DNA from 4 places in the Peribacillus sedimenti genome. Region 2 is predicted to be linked to each of the others. Evidence: riboswitches for the same ligand, from Rfam matches in the RefSeq annotation. Region 2 holds a riboswitch; each other region holds the start of a gene.
The links. Region 2 has a riboswitch for S-adenosylmethionine ahead of V1500_RS01255 (alpha/beta hydrolase). Riboswitches for the same ligand answer to the same signal wherever they lie in the genome.

Region 1 (2,203 bases), 780 kb from region 2:
AACTAAGGCAGCTGTCTTCTGTGTTGCGGATAATGATATTTTTGCGGGATATTTGCTGACAAGTTTTTCGTGTTGAAAATCACTCCTCTTTCCTGAATATAAAACTGCGAACGACCCACTTCCGCCTGTTGATGAATGCACGGTTCCTGCTTCCTCCAGGTCATTCACAATCCTGTTTTTTTCGGAGTCGGCCACGTTCCTGAAGAAAAACACATTAGTTTCGTCCTGCTCCTTATGTATATCAGCAAACTTTTCTGGGTATGTTTTGAGTCTTTTAAAATGTTTTGTCAGAAACAAGGACATAAAATCTTCAACGATGGCACTTGCTGTCGGCTTAGCGCCAGCACCCGCACCGATAAGCGTCAGGTATCCTAATAAATCATTCTTGATGACGACTCCATTGTTTACCTGTTCCACATTGTAAAGTGGGTGACTGGAGTCGATAAAGACCGGAGATATAGTTACCTTCAGTGTATCGCGTATGGTAACCAGATGCTTCACACGCAGGCCAAGTTGTTCGGCAGCCCTTATCTCTTCCTTTTTAATATTCTTTATTCCCTGAACATTGACATGGTCCCAATCGGGCTGTTGTCCGTAAAGCTCTTCACATATTATCATCGCCTTATAAAAGGCATCGCGTCCTTCAATATCATTTGCTGGATCCTGTTCAGCAAACCCTTTCTCCCGGGCAATGGATAATGCCTCTTCGAAAGTATGTCCGTCAACTCTCATTGAAGTTAAAATGAAGTTGGATGTTCCATTCAGTATCGCTTCAATCCGCTCTACTTTATTTACAACCAGCAACTCACGGAGCGTCCGTAAAATAGGAATTCCTCCTCCGACACTCGCTTCATAGACGAATCGGACTGCATTGTCTTCCGCAATGGCTTTAAGTCTTGTGCCATGCTTAGCAATACAGTCTTTGTTTGCTGATATCACATGGCAGCCTTGTCTCAGCGCGTATTCGATATATTGCAGTGCAGGTTCAATGCCTCCGATGGCTTCTATAATGACATCGGGTTTTTTCAATGACAAAAGTTCCTTAAAATCCTTGGAGACAAATATATTCTGATCCAGGCCCCTGTCCTTGCTTTTATCTTTGATGAGAATGCCTGATATTTCAATCTTTCGTCCTAATATCTGTTCCAAATCATCCTTTCGCTCTTTTAATGCTTCAAATGTTCCAAATCCAACCGTTCCTAAACCTAGCAATGCTACCTTCAACGGAGTCAATTGTCCTTCCCCTTTCGCAATGTGCAAAATTTTTTTTGCAAAGAAAAGAGAATCCAGCCATTCGGCAAACTAAAAGCCGCTCTATCATGCAGATAGAGCGGCTTTTAGTTCATTTCCGTCTCTTATCTTGCAAAGTCTTCCTCTGCAGGACTTAGCACCTTTTCAAGCATAAACTGCTCGAAGGTTGCCGGGCTTCACAGGGCCATTCCCTCCACCGCTCTTGATAAGAACTATTCAATTATCCTGATAGTCAAATAATACATTATATTATAACAAACTGAATCAAATATAACAAACGAAAATTCAGAATTGTTTCATACATTCCTTCTATTTCCGGAATGACAGGTTAACCTGCCATTCCTTTTTGCTGTCCTTGCTGAAGCTGATACATTTGATAGTATTTTCCTCTATTAGACATCAACTCTTCATGGGATCCTCTTTCTACAATCTTGCCCCTGTCGAGCACTAGAATTTGATCGGCATTTTTAATGGTGGAAAGCCGATGAGCGATGATAAATGTAGTCCTTCCTTTCTTAAGTACATCCATCGCCTCTTGGATGATGGCTTCTGTTTCTGTATCAATACTTGATGTTGCTTCATCGAGAATCAAAATCGCAGGATTAAAAGCCAATGCCCGTGCAAAGGAAATCAATTGGCGCTGTCCTGAAGAGAGTGTACTTCCCTTTTCAATAACCGGCGCATCCAGTCCTCCCTCCAAATGGCTTAATACTTTATCCGCCCCGACATCCCGCAATGCCTTCTCGATCGTTTCCCGAGTTATTTTTGGATGCCCCAGGCTGACATTTGATGCAATTGTGCCAGTGAATAAGTATGGATCCTGCAGCACAATTCCCATATGCTCCCTTAATGTCTGATGAGGAATTTCCTTAATATCCACACCATCGACCTTTATACTTCCTTTATTACTGTCATAAAAACGGAATAGCAGGTTCATAATCGAACTTTTGCC
Region 2 (2,203 bases):
TCCACATGCAGGTCTATGCCGTCCAGAGCGGCAAATGTTTTGCCTTTTGTTACATACTCCTTTTTCAAGGCTTGAAAAGTAATCACATGTATACCTCCTTATGCTGCATTTCAATATGTATTAATCTTTATATGAAGTACAAAAAACCCTCTTCCTGAAGTGTCAAGAAGAGGGTTATACAAGTAAAAATAAGCCCCTTCTTATCTTCCAGGCAAGGCTGCCTGCTGGAATTGGCACGGTACATATGTCCGCTGCCGAAGCTTCATCGGGCCAGTCCCTCAGCTTCTCTGGATAAGAAATATAAAACTCTATGAAATTATTCCAATCAAAAAACCTCTCCCAGAAAAGAAGAGGCCACATTCGTATCAATCGATTGTTTTCTCCTCTTATCTCCCAAGCACTGCTTGTTGGAGTTAGCACAGTATCCAATAGGGATCTGCTGCTGAGGTATCATCGGGCCAATTCCCTCCACCTCTCTTGATAAGAAGCTTTCGTTTTTCAATTGATTCCTACTTTACTGATAGTTCGCAAATTTGTCAACGGTTTTTATGATTTGAAATTTTTTACTTTTTAAAGATTGACATTATTCAAAACACGCGATAATATTAAAACCAAGTAATTTTATTGGATTAATAACATATCAGTTGAAATATATAAAAATCTATATTTTATTAAGAGTGAACGAGAGATCTGGCTTAATGACTTCACAGCAACCTGCCCTGTAAGGTGCTCCTACCAGCAAAGCTTTGCTTTGGTTGATAAGAAATGTAAAAACTTTCTTTGCAGCCAGGCAAGAAAGTTTTTTTTGATTCCCGGACGTTTCTATATGTACGACTGCCTGAGTGTATTAAACGTACCCAGTCATTTACTATCAAACTAGCTGCTTTGGTCTTACCAGTAAATTTTTTTGAGACTCTCAGTATAAAACTGGCATTTTCTTAACTTGAAAGGAGAATTAATATGACAACAGTTATTTCTGGAGCAGAAGCTTTTTTTATCTCTGGTAATAAGATAGGAATCCTTCTTTGCCACGGCTTTAATGGAACACCACAGAGTGTTGAATACTTAGGAAAACAATTTGCAAATGCTGGCTTTACTGTCTATGCACCCAGATTAAGAGGGCATGGTACAAACGCGGCAGATATGGAAAATTTTAATCACAAAGACTGGATTGAAGATTTGGAGACTGCTTTTCTTCAGTTGAAAAAGACGTGCCATAAGATATTTGTCGTGGGTCAATCCATGGGTGGGGCTTTGGCCCTTGACCTCGCCGGAAAATATATGATAGATGGGATTGTTTGCATTAACGCGGCATTGCGCGTCCCTGATCTAGAACCATATAAAGGCTTGGGTGCACCACGTTTTATTGCCGATGAAACGCCTGATATCAATGATTCTACCGCACAGGAAATTACCTATTCAAAAGTTCCTTTAACTGCTGTTCATTCGCTTCTTTCTTTAATGGAACACGCAAAAAAAGGATTGAAAAAAGTGTCATGCCCAGTGCAGTTATTTGTTTCACCCGAAGACCACGTAGTACCCGCTCAATGTTCATACGAAATTTATCATATGATTTCATCCACTGTGAAACAGATTATGCCGTTACATCGTTCGTTCCATGTAGCATCACTGGATTTTGACAAGGATTTGATTGCAGCCGCTTCTATTAATTTCGTGAAAGAACGCAGCACCGGCAGCCTTGCATCTTAATGCCGTTCCTGAGACTACTATCATTGTTTACTCTGACCCTCTCTGGGGAATAGAAGAATAGACTAAATGATAGGAGGAAGTAAAATGAGCGATTTATCAGATAGAGTAAAAAGTACAGTAAATAAAGTAAAAGGTGAGGCAAAGGATCAAGTAGGAAACGCTAAGAATGATACTGGGCTTCAGGCAGAAGGAAAGGCAGATAAGCTTAAGGGTAAATTCCAGGAAGGAATGAGCAAGCTTAAGGATTAGTACGGTAGGTTGATATACCCAGCCTATTTTTAGCCACTTTACCCAAGTAACGATGTTATAGGATGCCATATTTGATTTTAGGCCAGAGACTGCCAATACGGCAGTCCTTTTCTATTCCGTTTAGATTTTTTTTCCTGTTTTTGCAAATGTGTATAACTATCTGAAACTTTCTCCCTCTTTGATCGTCATATATAACAGGAGGGTAATAATTTGAAACTTTTTTTGCTCATTCCTAACGCCATGG
Region 3 (2,203 bases), 910 kb from region 2:
ATCGGCAGCTTATATCGCAAAAGCCCGTGTGCAGCTTTTGAGAGATTTGGGTCCGTCATTAAGCCCGCATAGCGCGTTCCAGTTTACACTGGGTTTGGAGACATTGCATGTAAGAATGAAAGAGCATATTGCCAATACCAAAAAAGTGGTCGAGTACTTGGAAGCTCACCCGGCTGTGAATTGGATTTCTTATCCGGGAAATGCAGATCATCCTGATAAGGGATTAGCAGACAAATACTTGCCGAAGGGTGCAGGAGCGGTGGTCACATTTGGAATATCAGGCGGCAGGGAAGCGGGTGCCAAATTGATAAATGCAGTCAAGCTGTGGTCACATGTTGCGAACGTCGGAGATGCTAAAAGCCTGATTATTCATCCTGCAAGCACCACTCACCAGCAGCTAGGGGCAGAAGATTTAGCAAAGTCAGGGGTTACTGAAGAATTAGTGCGTCTGTCAGTTGGAATAGAGAATGTGGAGGATTTGATCGATGATTTGGAGCAGGCAATTGAAAATGCGTCCGGAAAGGTATCGATAGCAGGAGTAAAAGTACGCTAAAGCCGAAAAGTCGGGAATAATTGGACATTAATTTTATTCATTGACACTCCTTCTTTTCCCATGATACAATCACTTTCGTGATAGAAAATGAGCTTTTTGAACTAAACATTAATTAATTATTTTTAAATATAAATATTTGCTCTTATCGAGAGAGGTGGAGGGATGTGCCCTATGAAGCCCGGCAACCGGCAAGGTAAACCTTGAAAAGGTGCCAATTCACACAAAGCGCAGCTTTGGAAGATGAGAGAAAGGCCTGCTGAATCAACATATAATGCCTTTCTGCTCTCGCAGAAAGGCATTTTTATTTAGTAGATTAGGAAGTCCGGTACATAGAGATCTTCCTGGAGAATAAAGTGATACCCTGCTCGTGTGTATCATTTTATTCCGAAAAATGGTTAGTTAAAAACAAGGCAAGGGTACAGATTTAATTATAAAACTCAGTGAAAACATTAATAAACTAACTTGGTTTTATAAATATTAAAAAGAGAAATCCTCCTTGCTGGAATGCTAAGTTCATAGGTCTCATTGGGAAAAGAGAGGTGAGTGACAATGATAACTCTTTCAAAGATCAGCAAAATATTCCGGTCGGGAGCTGCCCGCGGTGAAGAAATCACTGCAGTAAAAGATGTCAATCTGGAAATCAATCAGGGCGAGATTTTCGGTATCATCGGATACAGCGGCGCGGGAAAAAGTACGCTGATCCGTATGCTGAATGGCCTGGAGACACCGACAGAGGGGACAGTGATGGTTGCCGGGAAAGAGATTTCTAAAATTAAGGGTCCCAGCCTCAGAAAGGCCCGCCAGGAAATCAGCATGATTTTTCAACATTTTAATATCCTCTGGTCCAGGACAGTGCATGAAAATATTGCCTTTCCATTGGAAATAGCCGGTGTTCCAAAGAAAGAGCGAGATGCGAGAGTGAAAGAACTTATATCCCTTGTCGGGCTCGAAGGACGGAGCAATGCATACCCATCCCAGCTCAGCGGGGGGCAAAAACAAAGAGTAGGGATTGCCAGGGCTCTGGCCAATAATCCTAAGGTTCTTCTTTGTGATGAAGCAACATCAGCTTTGGACCCGCAGACAACGGACTCAATATTGGAACTGCTTGTTGATATAAATAAGCGTCTAGGTTTGACCATTGTTTTGATCACTCACGAAATGCATGTTATTCGTAAAATATGCCATCGTGTTGCCGTTATGGAAAACGGAAGGATTGTTGAACTTGGGCCTGTCCTGGATGTATTCCGCAATCCGAAGGCGCCGATCACAAAACGATTCGTTCAGCAGGTCACAGAACCGGAAGAAACAAAGGAAACAATTGAGCACCTGCTGCATCAATATCCGGAAGGCAAGGTAGTTCAACTGACCTTTGTCGGGGATAGTGCGGAAAATCCGCTGATTACCAAGTTGGTCCGCAACTATAACCTGGAAGTGAACATTGTCCAGGGGAAAATTTCTAAAACCCAAAATGGTTCTTATGGTACTTTATTTGTGCACATAAACGGCAGTGAGGAAGAAATAGTCCGCGCGATTGAATTCATCAAGCAGCAAGAGGTAGGCGTGGAGGTGATGTCACATGATTAGTGAACTATTTCCCAATGTCGTCTGGCCGGATCTTTGGGAGGCTACACGCCAAACTTTATATATGAG
Region 4 (2,203 bases), 1.5 Mb from region 2:
CCAAGGCTTTCAGTTGGTGAAATTATTAGGGAGCCACTTCGAACTCATGAAAATATGAGTAAAGAAATGCAGATTCAAAAAGTGAGAGATTTGCTGGAAGTAGTGGGTTTGAATAAGAATCATTTAAATCGCTATCCACATGAGTTCAGTGGCGGCCAGCGCCAGCGCATTGGAATTGCCCGAGCTTTAGCTTTGAATCCTAAGCTGATTATTGCTGATGAGCCGGTAGCAGCCCTGGATGTATCCATTCAGGCACAAGTATTAAATTTGTTAAAGGACCTCCAGCGGGAATTTAATTTGACATATATTTTCATTGCACATGATTTAAGTGTTGTACAGTATATCAGTGACAGAATCGCGGTAATGTATTTAGGGAAAATAGTTGAAATTGCAGATGCGCAGGACTTATATGACAACCCACAGCATCCCTATACAAAGGCCCTGTTGTCTGCGATTCCTATTCCTGATCCTACAATCAAGCGAGAACGGATCCTGTTAAAAGGAGACTTGCCAAGTCCTTTAAACCCGCCTTCAGGCTGCAGGTTCCATACCAGGTGTCCGTTTGTTCAAGATATATGCAGGCAGCAGGAACCCGTCCTTCGATATGCAGGGAATAAAGTGTCCCAGCAGGCAGCATGCCATTTTGCAGAGTAAGCTGAGGAGTTGAATGCCATCAATGACATATCGCACGCGGTTGATTTTACTGTAAAAACATAGGCTTGCAACATCCCCTTGCAAATAGGGGATTTTTTACTGCTCGTATTCAAGTCCATAAAGAAACCTGGCCAAAAAGTCACAATATTTAAATAAAGTGTTGACAACATAAGTATTCCGATATAAATTGTAGTATATAACTTTTAGAAATATTTTCTTATCCAGAGAGGTGGAGGGACTGGCCCGGAGAAGCCTCGGCAGCAGACGAGCATTGGTACTGTGCCAATTCCAGCAAGCTTTAGGGCTTGGGAGATAAGACGAGTAGAGTATACTGAACTGTTGCTTGAACCTCTTCTTATAGTTGGGAAGGGTTTTTTTCTTCCATAGTCTGTAAACAAAAATTCCAAATTTCTTAAACGGAAGCATGTGGGAGGATAACATGAAACGCATTGATGAACAAAAGATCAATCAAATAATCTCCAGTCTGCAAAACATTGAGTATGGGTCAGTATTAATCACTGTACATGCAGGAGAGATCACCCAGATTGATACAACTGAAAAAATCAGATATCAGTTAGTGAAAGATCCATCCACCGATTCACAAGTGAAAAGACGATAGAATCATTAAAGAGTTGCCAAGGCAGAAAACTCGCCCCTGTAATTATGCATTTGCGTAGTTGCAGGGGCGTTTTTTTATTTTTTATATCATTGTTGAGATACTGAAGCAGCAACTCAGCATTAGTACATTTATGATTTTCTACTAGAACTTGGACTCACATTGTGAAGCAAATGGTTGAAATTTTCGAATCAAATACAACCCGATAATACGGAGGGTTTTGGCCAACTATTCAAAACTAACCTTAGACAGGTCAACTTGGAGACCCTTCGAATAATAGCCGTATAACGCATCTTGCAGGGATTTTCAAGGTCATATTTATTAAGAAAGCATATAATCATAGAGAATGAGTTTGTCTTGTGAAGATGACTAAAAATAAAAACTTGTGATCTTCATGGCAAGTTTTAAACCTGGCCATATTACATTTGCTGATATGGCCTTACTGTTTTTTACATAATGTATTCTGCATTTAGGTAGGTTAGTGTTGATTTATCTCTGAGTATTACGTCCATCTTCTGGCCTGGATGGACTTTTCCAGTTTCATCCTTAGGTGGGTTAGGGCAAGACATGCTTCAATCAGAAATAAGACAATGACAAAATATTTCCCTGCTGAAATGATGTGTTTCTGCAGCCATAGGACCCCATCATGTCTACCGAGAAAACCCCTATAGATCGGGAGCTTTATGGTAAAGGCCAGGAACATGCCGAGCGTAAATTCCGTGCCCACTGAGAAGGGTGGTAAGTGAATATCCCTCTCATCCAGCCGTAAGACTTGATACGTTTATAAGCTCTTATCCCCACGAAAATTTCCACTATCATAAGAACCGACAAAGCTAGGAACCAGACAAATGCTATAAGATCTCCCAACTTTGGTGAACTTGTAACCATGGCAAGACCCGTTATAGAAATGGCCCCATGAATGATCGTATTTGT

Region 1: linked by a shared signal. The riboswitch ahead of V1500_RS05130 (homoserine dehydrogenase) and the one ahead of V1500_RS01255 (alpha/beta hydrolase) in region 2 are both predicted to bind S-adenosylmethionine.
Region 3: linked by a shared signal. The riboswitch ahead of V1500_RS21770 (methionine ABC transporter ATP-binding protein) and the one ahead of V1500_RS01255 (alpha/beta hydrolase) in region 2 are both predicted to bind S-adenosylmethionine.
Region 4: linked by a shared signal. The riboswitch ahead of V1500_RS08345 (DUF2292 domain-containing protein) and the one ahead of V1500_RS01255 (alpha/beta hydrolase) in region 2 are both predicted to bind S-adenosylmethionine.

The regions. Positions count from the first base shown of each region.
Region 1 is NZ_CP143547.1:1,004,967-1,007,169, reverse strand. Features, by position in the region: gene V1500_RS05130 (homoserine dehydrogenase) at 1-1,233, opposite strand, end outside; SAM riboswitch class I at 1,353-1,463, opposite strand; gene V1500_RS05125 (ABC transporter ATP-binding protein) at 1,580-2,203, opposite strand, start outside.
Region 2 is NZ_CP143547.1:225,225-227,427, reverse strand. Features, by position in the region: gene V1500_RS01260 (methionine ABC transporter ATP-binding protein) at 1-86, opposite strand, end outside; SAM riboswitch class I at 198-298, opposite strand; SAM riboswitch class I at 384-487, opposite strand; SAM riboswitch class I at 666-765, shown strand; gene V1500_RS01255 (alpha/beta hydrolase) at 961-1,710, shown strand; gene V1500_RS01250 (CsbD family protein) at 1,795-1,959, shown strand; gene V1500_RS01245 (hypothetical protein) at 2,170-2,203, shown strand, end outside.
Region 3 is NZ_CP143547.1:4,425,729-4,427,931, reverse strand. Features, by position in the region: gene V1500_RS21775 (O-acetylhomoserine aminocarboxypropyltransferase/cysteine synthase family protein) at 1-553, shown strand, start outside; SAM riboswitch class I at 693-800, shown strand; gene V1500_RS21770 (methionine ABC transporter ATP-binding protein) at 1,103-2,137, shown strand; gene V1500_RS21765 (methionine ABC transporter permease) at 2,130-2,203, shown strand, end outside.
Region 4 is NZ_CP143547.1:1,687,481-1,689,683, forward strand. Features, by position in the region: gene V1500_RS08340 (ABC transporter ATP-binding protein) at 1-654, shown strand, start outside; SAM riboswitch class I at 869-973, shown strand; gene V1500_RS08345 (DUF2292 domain-containing protein) at 1,094-1,273, shown strand; gene V1500_RS08350 (hypothetical protein) at 1,952-2,203, opposite strand, start outside.